One region of the Colwellia sp. MB3u-4 genome, then DNA from elsewhere that is predicted to be linked to it. Evidence: predicted binding sites of a transcription regulator. Region 1 holds the regulator's gene; each other region holds the start of a gene.
What was found. The regulator sigma-54, encoded in region 1, starts transcription at its own class of promoters, with help from an activator protein. The targets are predictions, from matches to a motif close to GTTGGCACGNNNNTNGNNT.
Positions count from the first base shown of each region.

Region 2: a site for sigma-54 is predicted at 9,174-9,192, ahead of fliE (flagellar hook-basal body complex protein FliE). Genes of this name have one in related genera too.
Region 3: a site for sigma-54 is predicted at 1,364-1,382, ahead of H4J61_RS00825 (PAS domain-containing sensor histidine kinase). Genes of this name have one in related genera too.

Region 1 is NZ_JACGVE010000068.1:16,911-29,952, forward strand. It holds gene H4J61_RS03790 (succinylglutamate desuccinylase/aspartoacylase family protein) at 1-738, shown strand, start outside; gene yjgA (ribosome biogenesis factor YjgA) at 874-1,407, opposite strand; gene pmbA (metalloprotease PmbA) at 1,501-2,856, shown strand; gene mgtE (magnesium transporter) at 2,969-4,330, opposite strand; gene H4J61_RS03810 (HPr family phosphocarrier protein) at 4,845-5,123, opposite strand; gene rapZ (RNase adapter RapZ) at 5,129-5,983, opposite strand; gene ptsN (PTS IIA-like nitrogen regulatory protein PtsN) at 5,990-6,448, opposite strand; gene hpf (ribosome hibernation promoting factor) at 6,478-6,765, opposite strand; gene H4J61_RS03830 (RNA polymerase factor sigma-54) at 6,802-8,307, opposite strand; gene lptB (LPS export ABC transporter ATP-binding protein) at 8,359-9,090, opposite strand; gene lptA (lipopolysaccharide transport periplasmic protein LptA) at 9,091-9,636, opposite strand; gene lptC (LPS export ABC transporter periplasmic protein LptC) at 9,602-10,168, opposite strand; gene kdsC (3-deoxy-manno-octulosonate-8-phosphatase KdsC) at 10,165-10,710, opposite strand; gene H4J61_RS03855 (KpsF/GutQ family sugar-phosphate isomerase) at 10,713-11,678, opposite strand; gene H4J61_RS03860 (calcium/sodium antiporter) at 11,695-12,675, opposite strand; gene mlaF (phospholipid ABC transporter ATP-binding protein MlaF) at 13,042-13,042, shown strand, end outside.
Region 2 is NZ_JACGVE010000040.1:8,740-19,309, reverse strand. It holds gene fliM (flagellar motor switch protein FliM) at 1-578, opposite strand, end outside; gene fliL (flagellar basal body-associated protein FliL) at 721-1,254, opposite strand; gene H4J61_RS00865 (flagellar hook-length control protein FliK) at 1,356-2,873, opposite strand; gene fliJ (flagellar export protein FliJ) at 3,168-3,602, opposite strand; gene fliI (flagellar protein export ATPase FliI) at 3,631-4,986, opposite strand; gene fliH (flagellar assembly protein FliH) at 5,146-5,940, opposite strand; gene fliG (flagellar motor switch protein FliG) at 5,965-7,017, opposite strand; gene fliF (flagellar basal-body MS-ring/collar protein FliF) at 7,010-8,731, opposite strand; gene fliE (flagellar hook-basal body complex protein FliE) at 8,779-9,123, opposite strand; gene H4J61_RS00830 (sigma-54 dependent transcriptional regulator) at 9,395-10,570, opposite strand, start outside.
Region 3 is NZ_JACGVE010000040.1:941-8,707, reverse strand. It holds gene H4J61_RS00830 (sigma-54 dependent transcriptional regulator) at 1-133, opposite strand, end outside; gene H4J61_RS00825 (PAS domain-containing sensor histidine kinase) at 120-1,328, opposite strand; gene H4J61_RS00820 (sigma-54 dependent transcriptional regulator) at 1,672-3,162, opposite strand; gene H4J61_RS00815 (hypothetical protein) at 3,620-3,904, shown strand; gene fliS (flagellar export chaperone FliS) at 3,976-4,374, shown strand; gene H4J61_RS00805 (hypothetical protein) at 4,374-4,826, shown strand; gene fliD (flagellar filament capping protein FliD) at 6,127-7,551, opposite strand; gene H4J61_RS00795 (flagellar protein FlaG) at 7,686-7,767, opposite strand, start outside.

The DNA.
Region 1 (13,042 bases):
ATAACCGCAAAGTTAAATCATAATATTTATGGCCTGACGACAGGGCAACGTATTGCCTTTCAACTGCAACGCCTAGCACATCAAGCTGATATTGTTTTAGATCTGCACACTGGGCCGATTTCTAGTAAGCACTTATATTGTCCTGAATATGCCATAGCCAGTGCAAAGTACTTTGATATTCCACATACTTTATTGATCCCTAACGACTTTGGCGGTGCATTAGATGAAGCCACTTTCTGTCCTTGGTGGCAGTTACAGCAGACCTTTGCTGCCCTTGGCCGTGACTTCCCTATAACTAAAACTGAGGCTAATCAAGGCCAAGATGTTATTATTAAAGAGAGTTTTACTGTTGAGCTGGGCTCACAAGAGCAGATTGATTTAGAGGTTGCCCGTGAAGATGCTTTAGGTATTTTAAGTTATCTGCAGTATCAAGGTGTGATCAATAGCCAAGATTACCAGCCGAAAACCATGACGCGTTATAGCTGTATGTTAGCCGATTACAAGGCACTATATTCCCCCATGGGCGGCATGGTGGATTACTTAGCTCAATTTGGTCAGCCTTTAGCGGCAGGAGAGCCCTTAGCGCGTATTTTACGTATGGATAATTATGGTGATGGCGACCCATTACACTATATAACCTTGGATCATAGTGTCATACCTATTTTGCATTTTGCATCGGCGAGTGTCAATCAAGGTACTGAACTCTATAAAGTATTTAGTAAGTTTAGTATTTTATAATTGTGCGTTTTAACAAGAAAAAGCGCCTTGATTTAGCTTTAAATCAAGGCGCTTTTTTTGTACCCTTATAAGGGCTATTTTTTTTAATAGCGATTTAAACCCTAGCTACTTAAGCCTTAGGTACTTAAACCTTACTTACTTAAAAACTACGTGTTCTTTTAAGTAAGTAAACAAGTCACGGTAATGTTTGCCGATTTTTTCAGCACCGTGCTCTTTTTTCGCCTGACGGACTAATTGTCTCAGCTTTTGCCTTTCCATGCTGTCGCATTCGGCTAACAAGGCTTCAATGGTGTCATTACCGTCTGCTATCAGGTCGTCACGCAATTTTTCGAGCTTTTCAAATTTGACCGACTCTTGCTGATGTTTATTGGCCATAACGTCCATTGCCTGCTTAATCGGCTCAAGATCCATTTCAGACAGTATTTTCGCGACATGACGCACATGACGACGCATAGCTTCATGCTTATTGGTGATTTTATCTGCTAGCAGCATAGCGGCTTTCAGTTCATCAGTCAGCGGTAGCTTGCTGCGTTGATGCTTCGACATTTTGACTATGATCAGGCCAAAGTCTTGCAGTCGATGCATTTCTCGTTTTATTTCTGATTTACTCAGTAATTCTTCTTCTAATTCATCGATATCGTTGGCAGAGTGGGGCATAATGTTAAGCAATAAAGTGATAATTACCTATAGTATACAACAAAGCAGTATCAGCAAAAACATTCCTGTTGCATGTATCGATAAAATGTGAGAAATAATTTACCTATGAGCGATTCAGATAGTATTCAAATGCAAATAGAACATGTGAAAAAACGTGTTAATGACGCCATGACAATGGCTAAATCACTCGGAGCCGATGGTGCTGAAGTTGCGATGAGTCGCCAACAAGGTCTTAGCGTGAGTACCCGTTTAGGCGAGGTTGAAAATGTTGAATTTACCAGTGATGGTGGGCTTGGCATTACCGTTTACAAAGACGGTCGTAAAGGTAGTGCTTCTACGGCTGATTTATCTGAAAAAGCTTTAAAACAAGCCATAGAAGCCGCGGTCAATATTGCTAAATATACCTCTGTTGATGAATGCTCAGGTATGGCAGATAAAGATTTATTGTCGATGACGCCTGAAGATTTAGATTTATATCACCCGAAAGCGTTAACCACAGAGCAAGCGATTAGTTTAGCAAAAGCCTGTGAAGACACCGCGCTTGGCTATGATAAACGTATTACTAATTCAGACGGCGCCACCTTAGAGAGCTTTGAAGGTTTTAAAGTTTACGGCAATAGTCAGGGGCAGCTAGTGGGCTATCCGAGTACGCGCCATAATTTAAGTTGTGTGATGATTGCCAAAGAAGGTGAAGACATGCAGCGCGACTATGCTTATACCGTGAGTCGTGAATTTGACGCGATGGAAAGTGCAGCCACCATAGGGCAACAAGCGGCTAAAGAAACATTATCACGCTTAGGTGCTCGTCAGTTAGCGACCGCTAAAGTACCTGTGATGTTTCGAGCTGATGTGGCTAATAGCCTATTTGGCCATTTTATTGCCGCGATTAGTGGCGGTAATTTGTATCGACAATCTTCTTTTTTGATGGACGCCATTGGCCAACAAGTTTTTCCTGAATTTTTAAGTATTAGTGAACGCCCTCATTTGAAAAAGGCCTTGGCAAGTAGTGCTTTTGACGCCGAAGGTGTCGCTACCCTAGATCGTGAAATTATTACGGATGGCAGTTTAGCCACTTACCTGTTAACTAGCTATTCAGCGCGTAAGTTAGGCATGAAATCAACCGGTCATGCCGGTGGTATTCACAATTGGCAACTCGGCATGAAAGACGCAGGCCAGGGCGGTGATTTTGATGCAATGTTAAAAACGTTAGGCACGGGTTTGTTAGTAACCGAGTTGATGGGGCAAGGCGTGAATGTAGTGACCGGTGACTATTCTCGTGGCGCAGCAGGCTTTTGGGTAGAAAATGGCGAAATAGCTTATCCAGTGGATGAAATTACCATTGCAGGTAAATTACAGGATATGTTTGCTGGCATTGTCGCTATTGGTAACGATACCGACATGCGAGGCAGTATTCGCACCGGTTCTATTATTGTTAACCAGATGCAAGTAGCGGGCAGTTAAAAATAATAGAAGTTTGAAGTTAAAAGCTGTCAGCTGTCAGAAAAAACAAGTGAACGGTAACTAGTTTCAGTTGTTTACTGACAGCTTTAAACTGAAAGCTTATCGCTATGGTTTATTTTCCTAGCAGCAAGGTCGCTGTGCCTAAGAAGGCAAATATACCCACGACATCAGTAACCGTTGTCAAAATAACACTACCGGCTAAGGCGGGATCTATATTCATTTTTTTCAACATTAATGGCACGGTAACACCGGCAATGCCAGCCGCCGTCATATTCATTAACATGGCAAAGGCAATGATGGCGCCCAGCATTAAGTTTTGCTGCCAAATCGCCACAACTGAAGCGATTAACACCGCCCAAATTAGGCCATTAAAAAAACCAATGGCCAATTCTTTATAGAGTAAAATTCGCGAGTTACTTTCACCAACATGGCCTAAGGCCATAGCGCGAATGACTAAGGTTAAAGTTTGGTTGCCGGCGACGCCGCCCATGCTAGGCACTAAAGAGTTTAACACCGCCAAAATAGCCAGTTGATTTAAAATGCCTTCAAACATGCTCGACACTGCGACAGCCATAAGAGCGGTGATTAAGTTCACGCCTAACCAAATAGAACGGCGTTGGGTACTTTTCAAGACCGGAGCAAAGGTGTCAGCCTCGTCATCTAGACCCGCCATACTCATCATAGAATGCTCGGCTTCCTCACGAATAATATCAATAACATCATCTATGGTAATACGACCCAGTAGTCGTGCTTCGTGATCGACAACAGGGGCAGAAAACCAATCGTAGCGCTCAAATAGCTGCGCGACATCCTTTTCATTCATATCGGCGGTAATGGCTTGAATATCTTTATTGATGAGGTCTGAGATAATGGTTTCTGCTTTGGCAGTAACAATAGCGGATAAAGACACTGAACCAAGGAAATGATCGGCTCTGTCAACGACATAAAAAGAGTCGGTTGCTTCAGGTAATTCACCGCGAAGTCGTAAATAACGTAGCACCACATCTACCGTAACATCAGGACGAATAGAGATGGTATCGGTATTCATGATACCGCCGGCCGTGTCTTCCTCAAATGAAAGTGCAGCTACAACACGATGGCGATCTTGCCAGTCCATCGCGTTAAGCACTTCCTGATAAACTGTGTCAGGCAGTGTTCTGAAAACTTCAGCTAAATCATCAACATCCATTCCCTCTGCAACGGCAGCTAGTTTTTCTGGATGAATATTTTTCAGAATGCCTTTTCGAACTTCTTCGTTTAACTCTTCGAGTACATCACCGTGGTGATCGGCATCAATAAGCTGCCAAAGTGCGACACGGCTTTTGCTTGGCGATGACTCTAATAATAAAGCGAGATCGTAAGCGGGCATGTCTTGCAATAGCTTGCGAACATGGACAAACATACCACTATCGAGGGCATCATTAACCTGCTGAAGGCGCTGATGATTGTATTCTTGTTTAGAACCTTCCGGCATATATTCACCTTTTGCCGTTGTAAAACGAAAACTGAAAATTATTAGGGATTGTTGAACTTACTTTAGTGCAGTTTGTTTAGTAGGTAGGCTCAGCAAACACATGATGTGTGGCTGGCTACATAGACGTATGAGCACGCCATAGCCCTTGCAAACTAACACTATTATCTTTGGGTTTATCTAACACCACTGAAGCGAGTTCAATGTTAACCCAGCAAGTTAAACAGATCCTATTATGAGAGATAACTATTAAGGTTTTGTTATAGCAAATAAATAAACATAAGCGCCGATAGATTTGGACGGTAGTGCGACTCAGGAGACAAAGTTGAAAACGGGTATGCTTGAGTTATTTCGCTTGTTCTAAAGGCTTTAATGTAGCGCTAAATTGGCTAGTATATTATTTTAATTACTAGGGTTCGTTAATAATTATCCGCGTAGAGTTTACCGTAATCTAGCCATTTTAGCAGCTTTTTTATTGACTTAAGCACGTGCTTAGCAAGGAAAAAGCGCTCTGTTACTATTCGGCTTCATGAAATTTGTTACTAAAGAGTTGGCAAATTTCTGCTAAGGCTTGTTCAGCATCTTTGCCAGAGGCAATAACCTTGACGGTTTTACCTTGGGCGCCTGCCAGCAGCATTAGGCCCATAATACTATTCGCGTCTGCTCGGTTTTCGTCTAATTCAATAATGACTTTAGCGGTAAATTTTTGGCTTAATTGGGCAAGCTTAGAAGCCGCTCGGGCATGTAGCCCAAGTTTATTGATGATAAGTACATTACGGCTCGTCGGCTTGCTCATCTTAGCTATGTGCCTTCAACGGTTAAATCACGGTGGCGAGACTGCACATCTTTACGCTCTTTACGCATATTATTTGCCAGTAATTCGGCAATATAAACCGAACGATGCTTGCCACCCGTACAACCAATAGCAATGGTGATATAACTGCGATTATTACGTTCTAAGTGGGGTAACCAGGTCATCATAAAACTGTTAATTTGCCAAACAAATTTAGTCACAATGGGCTGGCTAGCAAGAAAGTCTTGTACCGGTTTGTCTAAACCTGTGTAGCCTTTTAGCTCTTTATCCCAAAATGGGTTAGGTAAAAAGCGTGCATCAAAAACATAATCAGCATCTTGTGGTACACCATGTTTAAAACCAAATGATTCAAACACAACCACCATTGAACCAGACGTTTTACCCAGAATTCGCTCTCTAACTAAGTCAGCGAGTTGGTGTGGTGTTAGTTGACTGGTATTGATGTATAAGTCTGCCCGACTGGAAATGGGCTCAAGTAATTTTTTCTCCAAGGCAATGGCTTGGTCTAGCGCAATATTTTGCTTGATCAACGGATGTAAACGTCGCGTTTCACTGAACCGGCGAATAAGGTCACTATCATCAGCATCTAAATACAGTATGCTCAATTCTACTGCATTGGGCAGGTATTCAATAATTTCGGGTACGTCGTTAGGATCGGCTGGCAGGTTACGAACATCGAGACTTACGGCAACATTTTCATAATCATTAATCACCGTATGGGTAAGTGCGGGTAACAAGTTGACAGGGATATTATCAACACAATAATAACCTAAATCCTCTAAAACACGCAGTGCAACACTTTTCCCTGAGCCTGAACGGCCACTTACAATAATTAATTTCATCCGTGTTTAACTCGCTTGTTGTATTAACTGAAACAGTTCTTGATTACTTTGGCATTTACGCACTTGCTTGCAAAATTGCTTGTTACGAAAAATTTTTGCGATACTTTGCAGCGTACTCAAGTGGCTCTGGCATTCTTCTTCAGGAACAAATAAGGCGATAAAAATATCAACGGGACGATGATCAACAGCGTCAAAATTAATCGCTTGTTCTGTGGTAATAACCACGGCAATAGGTTTCGTAGGCGTAGCATTTTCTAAACGGCCATGAGGTATAGCAATGCCATTACCTATGCCCGTTGAGCCCAATCTTTCACGCTTAACTAAACTTTCTAAAAGCTGAAAAGTATCATGGCTGTCGAGTTTATCGGCGGCCAAGCGACTTAAATATTCTAATATACGTTTTTTACTGGCACCCGGTGCTGCACAAATAGTGCAGTCCGGGGTTAAGATGTCTTGCAACTTCATAAACTTCTAAGACCTATAGCGAAATGGCGCTAATGTTTGTTGATTTTGCCTTTATATTTCAAGATTTGGCGATCTAGCTTGTCAATTAATGCATCAATCGATGCATACATGTCACTATGTTGTGCCTTAGCATGAACTTCAGTGCCACTTAAGTGCACCGTTGATTCGGCAATCTGATTCTGTTTTTCTACCGTTAATACTACATGTACATTATTGATATGATCAAAGTGACGCTCTAGTTTTTCAAACTTGCCATTGACATAATCACGTAATGAATCGGTAACATCGACATGGTGTCCAGTAAGATTAATTTGCATATATTTCAATCCTCTTTATTGGCTGAATAAAACTGCCTACAATAGGCTTTTACGTTGATTTGATGGCGGTATAGAAAGTGACTCTCGATATTTGGCAATGGTACGCCTTGCCACTTGTATACCTTGTTCTGCTAAAATATCTGCCATTTTACTGTCGCTGAGTGGTTTTGCAGGTACTTCGGCAGCCACTAGCTTTTTAATTAATTCACGAATAGCCGTTGATGAACATTCGCCGCCGTTTTCAGTACTTACGTGGCTAGAAAAAAAGTACTTAAGCTCAAAAATCCCTCTAGGTGTGTGCATATATTTTTGCGTGGTCACACGAGAAATGGTTGATTCATGCATATCTACGGCTTCGGCAATATCGTTCAATACCATAGGGCGCATTGACTCAGGTCCGTGTTCAAAAAAGCCTTGTTGGCGTTGCACAATACAATTTGAAACCTTTAAAAGTGTTTCGTTACGGCTTTCTAAGCTTTTAATAAACCATTTTGCTTCTTGCAAGTTAGAGCGAATAAATTGATTATCAGTAGATGACTTCATTGAACGAGACATAGCGGCGTATTGCTGATTAACCGATAGTTTAGGGGCAGTGTCAGGATTGAGCTCTACTGTCCAGCGGCCGTTTTTCTTTTCAACAGACACGTCTGGGATAACATATTGTTCTTCACTTTTGATGACGCTATCACCTGGACGGGGATCTAAGCTTTGTATTAGGCGAATAACTTCGCGTAATTGCTCTTCTTTCAAGCGTAATTTACGCATCAATTGACGATAATCGCGATTACCGAGCAAGTCAATATACTCGCTGACAGCGATTTTGCTTTCCGCTAACCAAGGGGTATCTTTAGCAAATTGATTGAGCTGAATACGCAAGCACTCTGGAATTGAACGGGCAGCAACACCAATGGGGTCAAATACGTTAATACGCTTTAACACCACTTCAATTTCATCAAGTTCTACACCATCAATACCGACACTCTCTAAGATCTCTTCGGCTGAAACGGTTAAATAACCTGCTTCATCTATGGCTTCAATAATGGCAATGGCAATGGTTCTATCAGTGTCAGTAAAGGGCGTTAGTTCCATTTGCCAAATTAGATGGTCTTGTAATGAGTCTTTCGTTTCACCTTGATAAGTATAATCTTCTGAGGCATGACCAACACCGCCACTACTAACACCAGCACTGAAGTTATCATCCCATGTGCTATCGCTGTTGAGTTCTTCGGGGATGTCTGTTTTTGCTAAACCTTCAGAGGAGCTAATTTCGTCTATCGAGGGAGTGGAGTCTTCGCTGCCATCAGAGGATGCTGCTGAGTTTTCGCCTACCGTTACCGAATATCCTGCTTCTAAATGGTCAGGGGTACTTTCTGAATTGTTATCGTGCGTTTCGTCAACTTCAAGCAAAGGATTACTTTCAAGTGCTTCTTGAATCTCTAGTTGAAGATCCAAAGTTGATAATTGCAACAGTTTGATCGCCTGCTGCAATTGCGGGGTCATCGTTAACTGTTGTCCGATACGGAGTTGCAGAGTAGGACGCATTTACGTTTTCTTTTCCCTATTCAAATTCATTAATTCAATTGGTTTTATTCACTATAGCGTGAATTGTTCACCAAGGTATACATCTCTTACATGTTGATTTGCAAGAATTTGCTTTGAATTACCTTCAGCGATAAGTTCGCCATGACTAACGATGTAGGCATGCTCACAAACATCAAGTGTTTCTCGCACATTGTGATCTGTGATCAATATACCTATGCCACGATCTTTTAAGTGTAGGATAATTTTTTTTATATCACCTACTGAAATCGGGTCAACACCGGCAAAGGGTTCATCCAGTAATATAAATTTAGGATCTGCAGCTAATGCCCGGGCTATTTCAACTCGTCGGCGCTCACCGCCAGATAAACTCATGCCTAAGTTATCTTTTATATGGCCTATGTTGAACTCTTCTAATAAATGTTCAAGTTTTTCTTGTCGGTCAACATCACTAAGTGATTTACGTGTTTGTAAAATGGCCATGATGTTGTCATGTACCGATAACTTACGAAAAATAGAGGCTTCTTGTGGTAAATAACCGATACCTTTTCTCGCGCGCTCGTGCATCGGCAGTAAGGTTATATCTTCATCATTTAAGACAATTGAGCCACTGTCGTTCTTTACCAAGCCAACAATCATATAAAAAGAGGTAGTTTTACCTGCGCCATTTGGCCCTAATAAGCCAACAATTTGTCCAGCGGAAACGTGCATACTGACGTTTTTAACCACTTTTCTGCCTTTATAGGACTTGGCAAGGCCGGTTGCTGATAATGTAGAAGTTGACATTTACTCTTGCTTATCCTTTGATTTTATAGGCAATTCAGTTTTGTTCTTTGGCTGTAATACGGTTTCAACTTTAGCATTTTCTAGGCTTTCGGCATTGACATATTCTGTGGCAAAATTGTAGGTGATTTTACTGCCGCTCACTTTACTGCCTTCTTGGCTAAGGAGAGCATTGCCTGAAATAACGACGGTATTCATACTCGGCTCATAACGGATTTCATTGGCTTGCAAATTGATTGGGCTACCATCTTGAAGCGTTTGTTCAAAGGTCGCTGGAGAGCCTTTGGCAATATAAATTTTGCTGTCACTGTTTTCTTGGGTGATAACCTGTACTAACTCGGCATGTATGGTTAGTGTGCCTTGAGAAATAATGACATTATCAATATAACTGAATATTTTATTTTTGAGATCGGCAGCTTGGCGTGAAGAAGATATTTTAATCTCTTGTTCTACGTTAAATTTTTCTGCACTTGCGACAGGCACTAATAATGCTAACGCCGTGAGACAATATAAGTTATTTTTTAATTTTTTTATAAATAGTTTGTACATGTTCGGTCAATGTCATCTGTGTTGTGTTTAAGTCTACAATTAATCCTGAGCCATACATAGTAAATCCTTTACCTAATATTAAGATAGTTTGCTCTGAGCTGATAATATTAGTTTTTAAGTCCATTTCTAAATTTTTACCATGCACTTCCTGTATCAAACTTTCTTTATCAGTGGCGATTAAACGTACGCGATTTGCTAATTTTACGCGATTGTTATTATACAAGGTGCCTTCATTGGCGGTGATTTGCCAAGTAGGTTTGTTGTTCCTTGGGTATAAGGTATAGCGTGGATATTCAAAGTGTGTGACCCCTAATTCAGCATAATGTTCCATGCGTTTTGCTTCTACATTATAAGATAATGCCCCAGTGGTTTTATAAACATCACTGTTAAGGTTTTCAGCAATAAATTCAGGGTTATTCGCGGTATCGAGAATGTTGCTGGTTTCTTCCTTCGCGCCATACCATTCAAGTAAGCCATAGGTGGTTAAGGCCAATAAAAATAAGCTTATACTAACAAGGTATATGCGATTCATACGCTTGAACCCGTGGCATCAGCTAAGGTGTTTTGGCTTTGCATAATAAGATCGCAAGTCTCGCGCACGGCGCCGAAACCACCTCGGGTATAGGTGATGTAGTCACAAGATTTTAAAATGGCGGGGTGTGCGTCATTAACCGCAATACTAAAACCAACATAATTAAGGCAGTCAAAATCTGGCATATCATCGCCGATGTAAGCCACTTGTTCAGGCGCTAACTTTAATGCGGCGAGCATAGCTTTTAAAGCCGGTAGCTTATTTTCTTCACCTTGTACTATGTGCTTAACATTTAATGCACTCATCCGGGTTTGCACAATAGTTGAGGTTCTGCCCGTGATCACCGCTACATCAACGCCGCTTGCACCTAAGGCTTTAACGCCATAACCATCTTTAGTATGAAAGGCTTTTAATTCTTCACCATTATTACCTAAGTAAATACGACCATCTGAAAAAACGCCGTCTATATCACAAACAAAGAGTTTGATTTTTTGCGCTTTTTGCCAAACACTTTGCGCTACTTTTCCGTATAAACTGTTCAACTTTAGAGCACTCCAGATTTTAATAAGTCATGCATGTTCATCGCGCCAATGGGTTGGTTATTATCGTTAACAATAATTAAGCCATTAATTTTTTTGTCTTCCATGATCTTTAATGCTTCAGCCGCCAGCATATCTTGCTTAGCCACTAAAGGGTTTTTTGTCATTACGCTGGTAATGCTGTCTTGGTGAATATTAATTTCTTCATCTAAAATACGGCGTAAATCACCATCAGTAAACAGGCCTATTAAGCTATTGTTTGCGTCAACAACAGCGGTCATACCCAAGCCTTTTAGTGACATTTCAACTAAGGCATCTTTTATTTTAGCTGCTTGGCTTACTGTTGGCAGACGTTCGTCTTTGTGCATGATATCGGCCAAGCGTAATAATAGCCTTTTACCTAAGCTGCCACCGGGGTGAGATAAGGCAAAATCATCGGCAGTAAAGCCGCGCGCATTCAATAAAGCCACCGCTAGGGCATCGCCCATAACTAAGGCTGCTGTGGTGCTAGAGGTGGGTGCCAAGCCTAATGGGCAAGCCTCTTGTGCTACTTTTACACAAACATGGCTATCGGCAAGTTTAGCCAGCGTAGAGTCAGGATTACCCGTCATGGCGATGAGTTTTGTGCCGATACGCTTTAGAACCGGAATAATGGCCAAGACTTCGCCAGTTTCACCCGAATTAGAAATGGTCAGTACCACGTCATCAACAGTCACCATACCTAGATCGCCATGGCTTGCTTCCCCCGGGTGAATAAAAAATGCGGGTGTGCCGGTACTGGCTAAAGTTGCGGCAATTTTGCCACCAATATGGCCCGACTTGCCCATACCGATCACGATGACGCGGCCCCGACAATTAAACATTAACTCACAAGCTTGAGCAAAGTCGTCGTCAATAAATTGCGACAATTGTGCAATAGCTTGCTGCTCAATGTTAATGACATTTAGGGCTAATTGTTTAAAGTTTTTCATTGCTATAAACCACTTGTTACCTGTTGATTTGACTAAAAAGTAGCACTTGATAACCAATAAATACGGCTAATAATAGTAACCCTTTCGCCCGCGTGATGCGAAACTTTCCACCTCGACTAAAACAAAGTATAAATAATAAGAAGGTTGTTGCCAGCATAAATGGCGCGTCACGCACCGCGGCGGCATTATCGATATCGCCCGGCGCAATTAAGCCAGCTAACGATAAAACCGCAAGAATATTAAAGATATTTGAACCAATAATATTACCGAGCGCTAAATCATCTTCTTTTTTTATGATACTCATAATACTGGCAGCTAACTCAGGTAGGCTAGTGCCAATAGCAATAACCGTTAAGCCGATGACTAAATCACTAATACCAAAAGCTTTGGCGATAAATATTGATGAGTCAACCAGAAAACTAGCACTGAGCGGCAGTAGTATCATACCGACCACTAACCAGATTACCGATTGTTTGGTACTGACCCCATCAGGCACTTCTTGTTCTGCTTCTAAGACCATTTTATCGTCGATAGGGTTTTGTTTTGCACGCCTTAACGTGACGACAAGTAAGGTGGCGATATAAAGTACAAAACCAATAATCAGTATTAAGCCTTCATTAAAACTAAAGTTGCTGTTTGCTAGCATATAGGTCGCGATAGCCGTAACAACCAAAATAAGCGGGATTTCACGTTTAATGGTCGTTGAGGAAACGGATAAAGGATGAAACAGTGCGGTTAAGCCTAACACTAACGCAATGTTGGTAATATTTGAGCCAATGGCATTGCCGACGGCAGTATCTACATTACCCTGTAAAGAAGCGGTGACCGCTATCATCATTTCAGGTGCTGAAGAGCCCATAGCAACAATAGTTAAGCCAATTATCATGGGAGAAATACCCAGATTTCGTGCTAATGCTGAGGCACCAAATACAAATTTGTCTGCACTCCACACTAAAGTGATTAGTGAAAGTAATAAGATCAAAATTTGGATGAACATTCAAAGCTCCTGTTTGGCTAAGATAAATAAATAGTGTTTGTGCTAATTGATGAAAGACAAAGAGGAATTATAAACCACTGATGGTAACCGATGACACTCAATTAATACTCATTTTGCTAACATAACGTGAGCGAAAAGCATTATAAACTTTTTCTGATATTATTGGCACGTGGATTGACAATAAAATAACTAAGCCAAAAAAAAGGCTTATTCATTACGCTAACTTTACACTTGCGTTACATTTATATACTTTTGGTTACTCTTTTAGCACTAAATAGTTGTGAATTTGTAATGACTGAGGTGTTGCGCTGCGGTAGAATTCTACTACATAAAACAATAATTAACAGTGATGTTATTCCAAGCGATA
Region 2 (10,570 bases), on a different contig from region 1:
CTAACAATATTTGCCATCGAGGGATTAACTTCTGAATCAAGATATTCAAATGAAACATCCATCACAGGTGACCATGCTACTTTATAATCTTCAAAGATAATTTTTAACAACATTTGCACAATACGGCGTTCAGTGGGAGTAAATTCACGTCCTTCAATTTTCGCATGATATCGACCATCACCACCAAAAAAATTGTCCACTAATATAAAAACCAGTCGCGCTTCCATGGTAATTAGTGCCGTGCCTTTTAAAGGCCGAAAGCGCACCATATTTAAACTGGTTGGCACAAATAAAGTATGTACGTATTCTCCAAACTTGATCATTTGGATACCGTTAATAGAAACTTCTGCGGTGCGACGCATCATATTAAATAAACTAATACGCATATGACGTGCAAAACGTTCGTTGATCATCTCCAACGTTGGCATGCGGCCACGAACAAGGCGATCTTGCGAAGAAAAATCGTAATCAGAGGTCTCTCCTGAATTAGCAGAGTCCTCTAAAGTTTCATCTTCTTCAACATCATCAACACCGTGTAAAAGTGCATCAATTTCATCTTGAGATAATAAATCACTCACTCAATAGTCTCTTTATCTTGTTAGTTTAGTTACACTGTTCACAAACCATAGCCGTTAACTTAAGCAAAAGTTTAATCAAAAATTCAATCAAAAGCTTCAATCAACCAAGCAATCTATTCGCGGCTATTTTTCTTCAAAGGAATTACTGCATGACAAAGCCGGTAAAGAGTACTTTTTCAACCACTGTACTCCCTTCAATTTCAGTCATTACTTTCTGAACTGCTACTAAAGACTTTTGCTTTAAAGCTACTTTTCCTGCACTTGTTGCTAGATCATCAGCATTCGACTTTGAGAAAACACCTAACAAGGCACTTTCAATTAAGGGTACATGTTTTTTAGCGATTTCTTCATTTTCAGCGCCTCGCACCAACAACTGTACACGAATTTCAACAAAGCGATCGCGAGCGATTCCAGGTACATTAAAGCGAAAATGTCTTGGCATAGGCACATACAAAGCTGAGCCAAGTTGAGCACCTACGACTTTTACCGCTTCGTTTTCAGCGCCTGTGTCTAAAGCCGCATCGATCTCAGCTTGTGAAATGTCATTATCACCACCAAAGATAAAAAACGCAGCCGCACCGCCAGCAATAGCCAAAACGGCAACAATGGCGATAATGATAATCAACTTTTTCTTCTTACCTGGGTTATCCAGCTTAAGTTCTTTTTCGTCTGCCATGGTTTCTACCTGTGAAAAGTTTTTATATCTATTGTTAAACTATATCGTTGAATAGCTGCTAATCCAAAGGGTTTATCAAGTATTGTCAGTGTATTCATGAATTAAGCATAGTAATCGATACCGGTTGACGAAGCTTTGAGCACATTCACTATTGCGTTATCATTTTCACTGAAACTGTCTTCAGCCGACTGGGCATTTTGACCCTTGTTAGACTGGCTGTCAAAACCATCACCATCTTGCTCTTTTGCTTCGCGCTGTTCGATATTTGCCTCCCCAACATCAACACCACTTTCAGCTAACATATCGCGTAACTTGCCCATATTTTGCTCTAAAGCCTCTCTTGCTTGCTGGTTTTGCACCACAAATTGCACCGCGGCTTGCTCATTTTGTAAATTCACTCGCACATGAATATTACCCATCTCTGGTGGGTCAAGTTGAATTTCCACTTGTTGAATTTTTTGGTTGATCATCACCATCACTTTATCTTTAACAGCATCGGCAAAATCTTTACGGTAAATAGCAATAGTCTCAGTCTGCATAGTGGCAAATGATTTTTGTGTTGAGACAGTATTTGTCGTTAATTGATTTACCGTACTTTCAAAACTTTGCTCTTGCTGGGCAGCTAACTCCGCAGCACTTGTCAGCGGCTTGGCTTGATCGACTAATGTTTGATTAAACACTGACGCCACTTTGTCAACTTGTGGTGTTAGCTTGTCGCCCTCAGTTTTAGCGGTTTTTTGTGCCTCGAGCATGGCACTGGCTAATTTATCAACGTCTTCATTTACCGCTGTTTTCTGATTAGTATCAAGTTTTGTATCCGTAACCGATGTTGATACCACAGTAGCTGTACTTTGATTAACAAGATGAGTTTTTGCGGCTTCGATATCGCTACCAGGTTTAAATTCACTCGCTTTATCGCTGGCACTATTTTGCAATGCGCTATTGTTAGCTAATTGGTCAACACCTTGGGTTTTATCTAAACCGGCATTGCCTTCTTCAGTTAATGCTTTTATACCTGCTTGCTTTGCCATTAGCTCGGCATCATCAATGCTAGCTTGCTCACTCGTTAAGGACGTTGTGCCGGCAGTGGTTGTTTGCATATAGCCTGATGTAACGTCGCCCGGCACTTTCCCTTCAGCAGTATTATTTGCTGCAGATTTTGTCAACAATTGCCCTGCACCACTTAACATTTTTAATAAATCAACCGCGTCATCATTTTCAACATTGCTCGCTAAGTCACTTTGGGTTTGAGCTTGATGTTCAGTTTGAGTTTGAAAGCCAAGATAGGATTTTAGCTCAGCGTTTGGCGCAGAGAGATTTTTGGCATCGTCTATCGGTAAAGGCACGGGTAAAGTATGATCATCATCAACTTCATTGCCCTTGGCTAAACGCTCGCTTTTTAAAGCCTGTTGGTGTTGTTCTGCCGCTTTAGAGACAAAATTGCCATATGGCTCAGTATTTTGCTCTGACTCTTCCGCTTTTTTTCTTAAATAGTGTTGCTCCATCGCATCATTAAATGCGTTGCTTTTAGCTTGACTTTTTATTGACGACCCACCTTTAGCACCAGGGGTGTCAAGGCTTTGGCCAGCATCAGTAGACAATATATTCATTTGAGACATAACAGACCTTTCTTAAATGTAGACTTAAGCACAATTTAATAAATTATTTCTATTGTTAATTAAGCAATATTCATTCCAAAAATAATTTTCAAGAGAGAAGGCAGTATGATCCTGCTTGTCTCTACCTGTGACCAAATCGTGCCGCTCTAATAGGCAGTTCAGCGCTAAATCTTAAAGTGAACTAAATATAAAAGCATCAATAACAAGCCTTGAGTTTGAATCTTGATGCTGATGGGGTTTACTCAAGTACTTAATCTATTGTTTCTATTGTTTCTATTATTAAAATGGCAGAGTTTAGCGGCGGCGGCGAACAAATTGTTGTGTCGCCATTTCATCAAACATTTTTTGTTCTTTTTTATTAGCGACTAATTGCAGCGCGGCCAGTTTTTTATTACGTAGTAATTCTACCGCTTGTATTTTTTGTCTTTGCTCTAACCATTGTTTTTTTCGAGTTTCAACTAATGCTTTCGCTTGATGAACCGCAACTTTAACCTGTTGAGAGGCGTTATCTAGTTTCGCGATAAAAGCATGAAAATGGCTATATGTTGCACTATCAATACCCTCGATTGAACGCTGATTAAGCCGGCGCATATATTCTAAACGATAATCGCTAACACTTTTTAAACGCGCTTTGTTTTGTTCATAATCGACCTCTGCCACTTGTAATGCTTGTGAGGCTTTTTGTTCTTTATCAAGTTCATACTTATGTAAGGTGTTCAACTGTTTCATCGGTTTAGTGACCTATTCGTTATTGTGTCTACTGATTTTTATTGGCATGAGCTTGCGCTGCCGCTAATACTTCCTGCAGCTGAGTTAAACTTTGATCATAAGGAATAATTTCAAGCGTTTTTTGCTGCAAAAAAAATTGAATCACGGGTTGCAAGTCAATCGATTGATCTATTCTTGGATCCGTCCCTCTGCTGTAGGCGCCAATGGCAATCAAGTCTTTATTTTCTTGATATAAGGCATAAATCTGCCGTAGTTGCCTAGCAAGTTGCTGATGTTCTTGGCTGGTTACCATCGGCATAACTCGACTAATTGAGCCTTCAATATCAACCGCTGGATAATGCCCGGCATCAGCTAATTTTCGAGACAAAACAATATGACCGTCTAAAATGGCACGGGCAGCATCAGCAATCGGGTCTTGTAAATCATCACCTTCGGTTAATACAGTAAAAAATGCACTGATTGAACCTTGGCCGTCCCCGCCATTGCCGGCTCGCTCAACGAGTTGGGGTAATTTAGAGAAAACGGATGGCGGATAACCTTTCGTTGCCGGTGGCTCGCCTACCGCTAGTGCTATTTCGCGCTGCGCTTGTGCATAACGGGTCAGTGAATCTACCAGCAATAAAACATTTAAACCTTGGTCACGAAAGTATTCGCTGATCTGCACTGCGGTTTCACAGCCCTTAAGCCGCATTAACGCTGAATTATCGGCCGGTGCTGCCACCACCACAGAACGCGCACGACCTTCTTCACCCAAAATTTCTTCAATAAATTCTTTAACTTCTCGTCCACGCTCGCCAATTAAACCCACGACAATAACATCAGCGTTTGTGCCACGTGTCATCATACCTAACAGCACACTTTTACCAACACCTGAGCCCGCAAACAAGCCCATTCGTTGCCCAACACCAACGGTTAGAAAACTGTTAATCGAGCGCACTCCAACATCTAGGGGCTCGGTAATGGCTCGTCGTGATAAGGGATTGATCGGTGTACTGTCATATTGATAACTATCAGATGCTTTAATCGGCCCTTTACCGTCAAGCGGTTTGCCAACACCGTCAATAACTCGGCCTAACAAGTCCATTGATAAGGGTAAACGTGCTTTAGTCGATAAAGGCACGACTCGTGCGCCAGGTAATACCCCTTGCAAGCTTTGTTCTGGCATTAAAAATGTTATATCTTGGGCAAAGCCAACAATTTCTGCAATCAGCTCGCCTTGTGAGGTTTCCACCAAACATTGGCTACCAACCGCGGCTTTAACGCCAACCGCTTCTAAAGTTAAACCCACCACACGCACTAAACGCCCGGCAACAGAGACACTGTGCGGGTGAATAAATTTTTCACTATTTTTTAAACGTTCAGTTATGCGATTTATATCAACCATAGAAATTTTTACGCTTATTGATAAAGTTTAACAGGACAATATTTGTCGTTAGATAGTTAAGGTGTGTCGGGTTTATTTTTGTAAGTTTCATGACTTATTTTTTCTTGAGACCCGCTTTCTTGATATAAGTTTCTTGATATAAGTTTTTTGATATATAGCTTATTGATGTAAAGCTTCTAGTAAAAACGAGTCCAAAACCTCATTCAAACGTGATTTAACACTCAGATCAATATTAGAAGTGCTGTTTTCAATTTGACAACTCCCGGGGCTTAATTGTGGCGCAGCCAATAAACACCAACCTTGTTCTTGAATATGTGCTGCACCAAATTGTTCTTCTACCAATTTAATGTCTGTGGGATGCAATAAAATTTGGGTTTGAGACTCTTGTGCCGGTAAGGCTTTAATACCTTCAGCGATAGCCGATAATAAAATATCTGGGTTAGTTTTCGCTTCATGCTTAGTCACCGCTTGGGTTAGTTGCACGACTAACTGTAATAGTTGCGCTTCAACATTTTTTTCAACATTAAGCAAAGGCTGATGTAATTGGTCTAATAGGGTTTGCATTGCCGCGATTTGTTGTTCGCTGGTTTCTTTACCTTCGGCTAAACCTTGTATCACACCTTCTTCACTACCTGAAATAAGACCCGCTTCATGACCACTGGTTTTACCTTCATCAAAACCTTTAGCAAAACCCTCTGCTTTTCCCTCACTAAAGCCTTCTTCAAATGCGGCTTGACGAATGTCTTCCATGTCTTGTGCCGTTAACGGCACAGGCTCATTGACTTCTGTCTCTTCTGGTGGCTCATAACGCCAGTTCATTGGCTGGCCTAAGGCATTAGTTTTATTAACCTTTGTATCTTCGTCTGGTTGCACATTAGGTGCTGACCAGGTATCAACCTTTTCAATTTTTTTTTCCGCCATCGCCCCAGTGCTTGGCTCAGAATCTGCTGCCATTAGGTTACACTCTCTGATGTTTGATTATAAGAATTCATCGCCGCCACCGCCGCCGCCTAACATAATTTCACCGGCATCAGATAATCGATGTGCAACCGCCAAAATTTCTTTTTGCGCGGCTTCAACTTCACTAATGCGTACTGGCCCCATCACTTCAAGATCATCCGCTAGCATTTCTGCAGCACGTTTAGACATATTGGCCATAATTTTTTCTTTTAAGGCTTCATCAGCACCTTTTATTGCTTTCATGAGCGCATCTTGCTGAACTTCTCTTAAAATGGCTTGGATACCTCGGTCGTCAACATCGGCAAGGTTTTCAAAGACAAACATAAGGTCTTGTATTTGCTGACTCATTTCTTCGTCATGTTCGCGAATTGAAGTCATCAACATACCTTCAACATTATTGTCTAAATAGTTCATGATGTCTGCAGCCGCTTTCAAGCCGCCCATTTTCGCGGCTTGTGCACCCGCTTGACCGGCAAATTGTTTTTCCATGATCTCATTTAATTCTTGCAATGCCGCGGGTTGAACTTCTTCTAAATTAGCAATACGCATCATAAGATCCAAGCGCACTTTGTCGGCGAATTGGGTCAGTATTTCTGCTGATTGATCCGGTTCAAGGTAAGATAAAACGATGGTTTGAATTTGAGGATGTTCATTACGAATAATGTTCGCCACTTGCTTTGAGTCCATCCATTTCAAAGAATCAAGGCCCTTAGCACCACCACCTTTGACAATTTGATCGATAAGGTTACCGGCTTTATCTTCGCCTAATGCTGCGGTTAATGCTTTGCGGACAAACTCTTCACTTTTGAAACCAATAGTAGAAAAATTTTGAATTTCGTTAATAAATAACTTATGCACAGCGGTAATTTTTTGTTGAGTAAAATCTTCCATACCGGCCATGATCATACCCACTTTTTGCACTTGCTTGGGCTCTAAGTGTTTTAGTATTTGTGCCGCATCTTCTTCTGAAAGACTCAACAATAAAATCGCGGCTTTTTCAGCGCCGTCAAGTTTATTGACGTCATAGCCAGACGATTGTTGCTCTGCTAGTTCTTGATTTTCATCACTCATTTTCGGTTAACCAACTTTTAACGACTTGCGATGATAATTCTGGCTCGTTTGCCACTAAGGCCCGTACCGCTTTTAATATATCGCCATCGCGATGTAAATCAGGCAATTGTAAACTACCATCAGGAGCAAAGCCAATTGAGCCAGCATCAAAGTCAGATGATAACATGTCCATGGTTTCATCACCCAAATCAACATGACTATCAAGCGACTTATCACCGTAGTCACTCGGGGTTTTTTCGGGATGAATTAGGCGTTTTAACATCGGACGCACCACGGCAACAAACAAGATAGCAATTAAGATAACCGCCCCAAGCAATTTTGCATATTTATAAATAGTAGGATCTTTCCACCATGCTAGTGGCGCCACGGCTATAATTTCTGGGCGAGAAAACGGTAAAGTAACCACCTCTAATGAATCACCACGTTGTAAGTTAAAACCAATGCTGCCTTGCAATAAACGACGAATATTAGCCATTTCTTGTACAGAGCGTGGTGTTGGTACAGGTTCACCTTCAGCATTGAGCTCAGACAAGTAATCTAAGGCAACAGAGACACTAATGCGATGAATAACGCCGGTTTGTTGTTTGGTGTAGCTAATAGCCTCGTCGAGTTCATAATTACGTGTCGACTCTGTATGCTTACGACCCGGCATGGTTTGCTGTTGAGCATTGCCCGTAGCATCTTCGGGAATATTACTGTCCAGCGGTGGTTGATTCGTTAACGCACCTGGAATACCACCGAGTAAACCACCAATGGTATTATCTTCAACTTTCATTTCGCTACGCAAAGCTGGTAAATCTGAATTATAACGCCGCTGAGTTTCTTCAGTATTGGTAAAGTCCATGGCCACGTCAACTTGGGCGGTAAAGTTGCCTAAACCTACAACGGGAATTAAGATCGAATCAATCTTATCCATGTATTCTGCTTCGCGTTTTTGTTCAATTTCGAATTCTTTACGTGAGCGTGACGACACAGAATCTTGTGAGCCAGAATTTAATAAACGACCATTTTGGTCGGTCACCGTGACCCGATTCGGCGATAAACTTTGCACGGCTGATCCGACAATATCTACTACAGCGTCAACTTCTTCTTCAGATAACAGGCGGCCCCGACTCAAGGTTAGTACCACAGTAGCTGACGGATTTTTTTCACGTTTAGCGAAAACATTTTCACGTGGAATGGCTAATAAAACTCGAGCGCGTGAAATAGATTTTAACTCTTCAATGGTTCGGGCAAGTTGCTGCTCTCTAGAATGCTTTAAACGTTCAGTTTCAAGCCGTTGACTCACACCAAAACCCATATCTTGCATAAGAATTTCGCTGCCCTCAGAAGGCGCATCACTTAGGCCGCCACGAGCTAGCATCAACTTAACATCTTGGTATTGGTCACTTTCTACCGATATTGTGTTGTTTTCTTGGCGATATTCAACTTGCTTGCTGTCCAGAAAATCCATGGTTTTAATTAATTGCTCGGTGGGCAATTTAGTTAAAAAACGATATTCTGCTTCATTGGCTAGCATAATAACAAACACAGCAATCGCGAAACAAATCGCTAGCGCAATCACTATGGTCATTTGACGTAGAAAATCAACATTACCCATAGCCGCTGCTAAACCTGACTTTTGTTCACCAACATCATCTAAACTATCGTTGGCGACTAAGTCATTGTTACTATCTGCCACCGTTAAATTTGTGTTGTTTGTTGAATCTGCCACTTACTTCTCTCCGCGTCACTATCGTTTTATGCTTAACCACTGAGCCGTTATACCGGCATGCTCATAATTTCTTTATAAGCTTCAACAAACTTATTACGCACCTGAACGGTCGCATCGAAAGCAATACCTGCCTTTGACGCCGAAATCATGGTGTCAGCCAAAGTAACACTGCGATCGCCAAGTTCAAAAGCGGTACGCTTAGCACCCGCATCTTGTTGTAGCTCATTGACATTATTTACGGCATCTTTTAATAAGCTACCAAAGTCACTACCGGCTTTGCTCACCGGTGGTGTGCCCATGCCATTTGCTTCACCTATGGGTAGTTTATTGCCCATAGCTTCCATCGACATGCTTTGCATTTGAGCGTATAAAGAATTAGTTTTAATATCCATGGCTATCTCGCTTTCGTCAATTTCTTGTTACTTAATGTTACCTAAGATTAAAGCAAGCATAGTGCCAAGCTAAATAATATCGCAAAATATTGAAAAAATCACCTGATAAAAAAGCTAGAATATCTTTTAAAGTTTTTAAAAAGACTTTAAAATCAGATAGAAACTAAAAATAAATAAATATCGTAAATATAAATAAATAATTCATGAAACGAAAAAAACGACGTTAATGCGTCGTTTTTTTGTTACAAACAGGTACTAAGCCTATTTTTTCTTAAAGTGGGATATTAATACCACTATCACGCATACGCGCAATTTTATAACGTAAGGTGCGTGGACTAATACCTAAACGCTCGGCCACATCTTTACGACTACCGCGACAAGCATGCAAAGTGTCCAATATTATTTGATGTTCTTGTAATTTAAGTTCACTGCCGAGTTTGTCATTTTTTTCCGCGTCTACTGCCTCACTTGCTACCTTGGGTGTTTCAAAGTCATCGATCAATAAATCATTCGCATCAATGCAACGATCACTTTGTAAAATTAACGCCCGTTGAATAACATTGTCTAACTCTCGCACATTACCCGGCCAGTCGTAAGCCAGTAATTTACTACGCGCAGCCGCGGTGAATTCAGGAATAACATTACCATCTTTTTGACAAATACGGCTAATAAGATGGGTCGCCAAGGGCAGAATATCATCACGACGTTCATTAAGTGGCAACCAGGTTAATGGGAATACATTCAGTCGATAATATAAGTCTTCTCTGAAAATACCACTTTGCACAGCGGCTTTTAAATCGCGATTACTGGTGGCTATTACTCTGACATCTAAGCTGATGGTTTTACGTCCACCTATGCGTTCTACTTCTCGCTCTTGTAACACGCGTAAAATTTTGGCTTGTAAACTTAAGTCCATTTCGGTTATTTCATCAAGTAAAATAGTGCCGCCTTGCGCTTGTTCAAATTTACCCGGACACGCTTGAATAGCGCCAGTAAAAGCGCCTTTTTCATAACCAAATAAAGTGGCTTCAAGCATATTTTCAGGAATAGCAGCGCAGTTAATCGCGACAAAAGGCGCTTGGCTACGTGGTGAGTAATTGTGAATATATTGTGCCAGCACTTCTTTACCTGAGCCACTAGGTCCCAAAACCATCACAGAGGCGTCAGTATTTGCCACTTTTTTGGCGAGCTTTAATAACTCAAGACTTTGCGCATCAGCCACAATAGGGTCGCCACCATCATTCACTTGTAACGGCACATACTGACTGACCATATTGAGTAAAACTTCTGGCGCAAAGGGTTTGGCCATGTAGTTGCGTGCACCGTCTCGCATGGCCTGTACAGCATCATCAATAGTGCCATACGCTGTCATGATCAATACCGGCAATTTTGGATAGTTATGGCGAATACTTTTCAATAACGACAGTCCTGACATGCCGCCCATTTG
Region 3 (7,767 bases), on a different contig from region 1:
ACTTAAGTTTTATCAGTGCGTCTTCACCTGAGTCTACGGCTAAACATTGATAGCCCGCTAACAGCAAAGTATCAACCAGTGCCTCTCTCAGTCCGGCATCATCTTCAACAACCATTATTTTACTTGTGCTCATGACTAAGCTCCTTAGACAAAAATGCCTCGTTTTCATGCTCAGTCAATGCCGCGTTAGTCTCTTCACTGACCAGTAAGGGTATTTTCATACAAAAATGTGCCCCTTCACCTGGCTGACTTAACAAGCTCACTTCACCTTGGTGTGCATTAGTGACAGATTTTACCACCGCTAGGCCTAAACCTGTGCCTTGGCTTCTTGAGGTATAAAAAGGTTCGAATATTTTATCGGCTAGCTCGCCACTAATGCCCGGACCATTATCACGCACACTAATGTAGGCATATTCGCCCTGACAGTAAGCACTAATGTTGATAACGGCATCGGCTTTAATGACAGATAAACTATTGTGTATTAAGTTTTGAATTGCCCCCGACAAGGCACTCACATTGCCTAAAATCTCGCAGCCTTGTTGGCAAAAATGCAAATTAACTTTTGCGCCAGCTTGACTCACTTGCGGCTCAATGACTTGCTTGGCTTGCTCAATCAGTTGGTTAATATTAACCGGTTCAACAACCGCTTTACTGCCACTTTTAGCAAACAACAGCATGTCATTAACTTGCTGCTCTAAGTCATGTAGACGTAACATTAATTTGTCTTGAAAATTACCCCGTGCCTCTTGGCTGAGTTTTTTATTGCGTAGATTAGCGCCATATAGCATCGCAGCCGATAATGGTGTACGAATTTGATGAGCCAATTTTGACACCATACGCCCTAAAGACGATAGTCGCTGTAATTGGCCAAGCTTATCTTGTAAAAGTCGCGTTTCGGTTAAGTCAGTGATCATGATCAACTGCCCAGGTTGACCGCCTAAAGTGGTAATTTCTAATTTTACCCGGCGACCGTCATTTAACGAAACCTCGTGCCAATCATCAGCGCGGGGTTTAAAAGAGCGTTTAATTACACCAAACCAAGGTTGACCCAAAATGGGCTCATCAAGCAAACGTTTAGCGCTGTCATTAATTTTCACCACAATACCGTTGCCATCAAGCATGATCATCCCCGTTGGCATAACATCAATAACGTGTTGCAGTTGTTTGTTTTGTTGACGTAAGTACGCCAATTCACCCGCGTAGTTTTCGCTTTCTAGTCGATTGGATTGCTCGCGTTTAAAACTAACCTCATCAAATGAAGTTACTACACGATTCAGCGCAGAATTGGCTGAAGAAGAATTGGTCGATGTCGAATAGGCAAGTGCCATAATATTTTACCCGAGTAAAGAAGTACACTCGAACAAAGCATTAAGCATGCCAACCAATTAAACTGATATTATTCAGCAACTAAAGCACATTATTTCGATTAACATTGGCTGTCAATAAAATGGCTAACATCATAAAACCGTTAAAAAAACACTGAACGCCGATCTAAAAGCGCTATTACCATCTGTATTTAAACAATGGGTATAACTGACTTTATTGGCTGTGCTAAAAAGTAAAACGCCCTTGAAATAATCATTATTTCAAGGGCGTTTTACGCAATCAAGCTAACAAAGCAGCGCTAACTTGTCTTGCTGTTACCTAGCGCTTATAGCTATGAATGAATAATTAACTGACTTTTTGGAGATTATATTTACGCATTTTTTCCACCAAGGTAGTACGGCGCATACCTAAAAGCTCAGCTGAACGAGCAACAACCCAATCATTTTTACCTAAGGCTTGGTTAATCAAGGAAATTTCTAAATCAGCTAAATACTCTTTTAGGTTCAGACCATTATTGGGTAAAACATCAAGGATATTGCCACTATCAGCGCTCGCATCTGCTGAGCTAGTTTGTGCCATAGCCTCCTCTTCATCTTCATCTTCATCTTCATCATCAGCACCTGAAAACATTTCATTAATCGCTTCACGTTCTTGTAACTCTTCAGGATATTCAGGTTGATAGTCATCTATATCTAAGTGTTGATACTTTAACGGTAGTTGTCCAACATTAACCACCTGCTCGCCATACATAATAATCATACGTTCAATTAAATTGGAGAGTTCTCTCACATTACCGGCCCAAGTATGCTCTTTTAACGATTCAATCGCTTGTTCCGTAAAGCGCACTGACTGCCCTTGCTCAGCAGAAAATCGTGAAATAAGCTCTTGCAACAAGAGTGGAATATCTTCTTTTCGCTCTCTTAGCGACGGAGTTTCGATAGGGAAAACATTTAATCGATAGTAAAGATCTTCACGAAAATGATTAGTTTTAATCATGTCTTCTAAATGTTGATGTGTCGCCGCAACAATTCGAACATTAGCTTTTAAACTTTTAGCGCCACCTACCCGTTCAAAGGTTCGTTCTTGTAATACACGTAATAATTTTACTTGCATGGGTTGTGGCATATCACCAATTTCATCCAGAAATAGTGTGCCGCCTTCCGCCATTTCAAAGCGACCTTTGCGCGTAGAAATAGCGCCGGTAAATGCCCCTTTTTCATGGCCAAACAGTTCACTTTCTAATAAGTCAGCAGGAATAGCACCACAATTAACCGGCACAAATGGCCCTTTACTTCGCTCTGACAAGTTATGAATATTACGCGCAACCACCTCTTTACCTGTGCCCGACTCACCTAAAATTAAGACACTGGCCGAAGTAGAGGCCACTTGTTCAATTAAAAATCGTACCTCTTGCATTGCACTACTCGTACCCACCAAAGAGCGAAATAAAGAGTTTGGACGATTAAAACCACGTTTTGACGGCAGGTTATTATGGTATTGGTGACTGTGGTGCACTAACTCGGTCAATTGTGCATAATTTAGCGGTCTGGTTAATTCACCAATCACATTGACATAACCACTCAGTTGTTTTCTATCAATAACATCGTGATAAATAAAAGGGTAGGTTGGCTGAGATTTAATAATATTTTGTAACTTTTCAGAAACGTCACCACATAAAATAATGGTCAGAACATTCGGCACTTCAGCTAGATATTGATCAATTTCTTCTTCAGCAAAAACATGAAAATACTCACCGACAAAAGCTAAAACTGTTTCTATTTGATGGCGTCTTGTCGCATCATTATCGACAACTAAAATATATTTTTTTTCTTGCATTTTTTGCCTTTGTATTGGTTGACTTCACGTTAGCCCATCTTGCGTTGGTTGACCTTACTTTTTGATCTTGCGCAAGAGCCTAACAAGTCATTTATTATTATAAGCTGCCGCCATTATTCACTTGCTGTCATGATTAATCAACAATAAATTGACACTTGTCTGTCATTTTATTGTCAGTTAAAGTAAAAGAGAAGCCAGCCGATACAGAGTAAGTAACGAAAATAGCTTATGGTTAATACTCACATGCACACAAGTAAAAAAGGTCCTATTAAGGCCATGTCAAAAAAACAACAACTCAGCTTACCTATAATCATTTGAATTATTTTTATATTTAAACAAGCAGATAATTGCTTATATTTCATTACAATACTGTTTTTTTTAAGTCTAAATCAAAAGTGGCATGAAATAAGCTTGTCTGAGCAACACGATTAGAAATAAAATTTAATAGGAATATTCGATGTTAATTATTAACGGTACAGCTGAGCTTATGAAAGATAATGGCAGCTTTCAAAAAGGCGACCGACATGAGTTCAATATGTTCTCAGTAAATATGCCGCTAGAAGATCAGCTTGTCCAGATAGAAGACTATTTAGTAACACGCGGTTGGGACAATATTGAAGTGGCCGATAACGGCATAGTTGCAGACCCTAAAGCCATTGAGCACGGTGTGTTACTCGCCGCTTACGAAAAGGCTAAAAGCGAAGGTTTAGCTGTCACCATTAATAACCAAGCTTTACTATAATTTATAATATTCAATTTTAAATCTAATGTATTTTAGTATAAAAAATTATTGTATTACAGTTGGAGATATCTATGATTCACGCGTCATTAAAGAAATATCAACAAGTTAACAAAAGTACCGCTCAACAAGCGTCACCTTATCAATTGGTCGCCATGTTATTTCAAAAATTACTTGATAACATTGCCACTGCTAAAGGCGCTATTACCCAAAAAAATTACGCTAAAAAAGGCACTGAGATTTCAAATGCCATTTCCATTATAGGTGTTTTAGAGGCTTCACTTGATTTTAAACAAGGTGGAGAAATATCAAATAATTTAGCGTCTATCTACGTTTATTGCTCAGAACAATTACTAGCCGCTAGCGTAAGTAATGATATTGATAAACTCAATGAAATTGCTCAAATATTAATCCCTATTAAGTCAGGCTGGGATAACATACCCCTTGATACTCAACAAGAAGTAAGCTTCTAGTGGCTTTAACAGCCATTGAAAATTTAACTGATATTATTGAGGTATCTAAACTGCTCCTTAAGCATTTAGATACCGCAGATATTCAGGTTCAGAGTGATAATGAAACAGATAGTGAAATAGTGAGTGAAGCAGAGAGTGAAATAGATGGTGGAATAGGCAGTGTAAGAGATAATAAAAAGTCGATTGCAGAGTCAACCAGCCATGATAACAGCGAGCAAATTAATACAGCAAAGCTGCTTAAATTGATCAAGAACAGAGAAGAGAAAATTTATCAGTTATTCGAGCACTTTAGCCCCGAAGAATTGCAATTGCATCTTGCACAACTGCAAACTATGGCGGCACTCGACAGCCAACTTATTGAAAAAGTAAATCGTACTCAACAGTCAGCCAAGTCAGAAATTTTGACCTTAAAGAAAAACAAAAAGGCGATAAATCTCTATCAAAAACTGTAAAGACAATCATAGATAATACTATTATTATGATGCCACCTTTTCTTAACTGATCAACAACATAATACCTGCTGCAGGGGTTTGTTGGTCTATCAGCATAATCCCCCGCTTAACGGTTGACGGACTGAAGTCCGACCTACAAAACAATTGCCCAAGGCTCTATTTTCACTCGAAGTCACTATGTAGATTTAATCTAGGTTTAATCTAGGCTGGATGTCGGTTGGATGTAGGTTGGACTTCAGTCCAACAAGTTAAATGAAATTTAACCGTTTTCAACATAAAAACGGATCAACAACATAATACCCGCTGCAGGGGTTTGTTGATCTATCAAGTTAATCACCCGCTTAACGGTTGACGGACTAAAGTCCGACCTACAAAACAATTGCCCAACACTATATTTTCACTCGAAGTCACTATGTAGGTTTGATGTAGGTTGGACTTTAGTCCATCAAGTTAAATGAAATTTAACCATTTTCAACATAAAAATTGCTCAACAAAATAATGCCTGCTGCAGGGTTTGTTGATCTATCAAGTTAATCACCCGCTTATCGGTTGACGGACTGAAGTCCGACCTACAAAATTATTGCCTAAGGTATATTTTCACTCGTAGTCACTATGTAGGTTTGATGTAGGTTGGACTTCAGTCCAACAAGTTAAATGAAATTTAACCATTTTCAACACAAAATTTGCTCAAAAGAATAATGCCTGCTGCAGGGGTTTGTTGGTCTATCAAGTTAATCACCCGCTTAACGGTTGACGGACTGAAGTCCGACCTACAAAACAATTGCCCAAGGCTCTATTTTCACTCGTAGTCACTATGTAGATTTAAGCTAGGTTCGTTGTAGCCTAGATGTAGGTTGGATGTGGGCTTGATCTAGGTTTGATGTAGGTTGGACTTCAGTCCAACAAGTTAAATGAAATTTAACCATTTTCAACACAGAAATTGCTCAAAAAAATAATGCCTGCTGCAGGGGTTTGTTGGTCTATCAAGTTAATCACCCGCTTATCGGTTGACGGATTGAAGTCCGACCTACAAAATAATTGCCTAAGGTATATTTTCACTCGTAGTCACTATGTAGATTTTGTATTTAGGTTGGATGTGGGCTCGTTCTAGGTTTGATGTAGGTTGGACTTCAGTCCATCAAGTTAAATGAAATTTAACCATTTTCAACATAAGAATTGCTCAACAACATAATACCCGCTGCAGAGGTTTGTTGGTCTATCAGCATAGTCACCTGCTTAACGGTTGACGGACTAAAGTCCGACCTACAAAAAAATTGTCCATGGTTATTTTTAACGATTGTTAATTATTGTTTCTTACCACACCTGGCAAGTTATCAAGCTGCTGTTCTAAATAACTACTGGTCGCATTCAAATTAGATACGATCAAGTCCATAGCATTATATTGTGCGAATAATCGTGTTTCTAATGAATCGATACGACGAGTAAAGTCAATGCGTTCATCATCTATTTTTGTTAATTGATTGTTTTTACTGTCAATACGCCCCTCAATTAAACCACCTGATTCAGTGTAAAAGTCAGTTAAGGTTTTAAGTGAAGCAGCAAAACCTGGGACATCGTCAGAGCCAACAAAAAAGTTTTGCACCCCTTCAACATTCAATGCTATTTGTGCATCTAAATCATCGGTATCTAATTCAAATTTGCCAAAGCGGTCTGCACGAATGCCTAATTGGTTCAAGGTTAAATTGTCACTGCCACTACTGGCAAATGAGCTACTAAGCTCTTGGCGTAGCTTACCCATTACACCACGTAATAGTGAGTCGCCCGCAAGTGGGCCTACTCCATCTTCGCTTGACGCACCAAGTTGCTTACTAAGATCAACCAATTCGTTATAACTTTTTACAAAGCCTTCAATACCGGCTTTAATATTAGCATTGTTTTCAGACACACTCGCCTTGCTGATATTGTCATCAACATCGTGCACTTTTTTTGCTGTAATGGTTATGCCGTCGATAGCATCAACAAATTCATTACTACTGTTGGTGACCACTAATGCACCATCGATGGTTATTTTTGCGTCAGTTGCTGCACTAGTTTCTGAAAGATTTTTGGCAAAGGTAGGCGAGGCTGAGTCAGCATCATAAGCTAAACGAGATAAGCCCGCATTGTCAGTATTGTTACCGTCAGAAACATCGTTGGTCGTCACTTTAATGGCGTTAGCAAGACCGGTTTCTTTGCTGGTAAAAACAAGATGTTGGCCGTTATCATCGGTAATAATAGTGGCGGTAATTGCGTCGTTATCTAGGCTGTCGTTAACCGAGTCGCGAATATCACCTAATATTGCACTGCTTGATACGCTAATATCAAAACTGTTACTACCTGAAGCAAAAGTTAAGGTACCTTCACCCACAGCTTCGCTACTGTCAATGCCCGCCGAAACGAGTTTATGCGTGCTGGCTAGTTGGTCAACCTGAACAGAATAACTACCAACTTCAGCGCTTTTTGTACTGCTTAGTGCAACAAAATCATCCGAGCCAGTGATATTTCTTTGTTGATATTTATCTGTACTGGCTAAATTTTCGATAGCGTCAGCGACATTTTGCAAGCCACCTTTTAACGCACCAACAGCAGAAATATCTGTTGTTATTGCGGCTTCGCGACGATTTAAACGACTTTCAAACGGTGCCCGTTCAGCCCCGACAATCGCGTCAACAATTTCAGAAACCTGAAGGCCTGAGCCTATACCTGTAAAGGCAATATCTACCATAATTTCACCAATTCTTGTTGCAGTAAGTGCTAGCTAAAAGTATACCTGAATAAATAACGGCCATTAAAAAGAATAGCGAATGGAGCGTAAATAATAGCCGTTAATATAAGTGTCAATATAACTGTTAATCGACCTTATATTTCTGTATCTATTAAGTTACCCGTCGCATTAGACAATTTAGAAATAATACCCAACACTTCTTCCGACGGATATTGC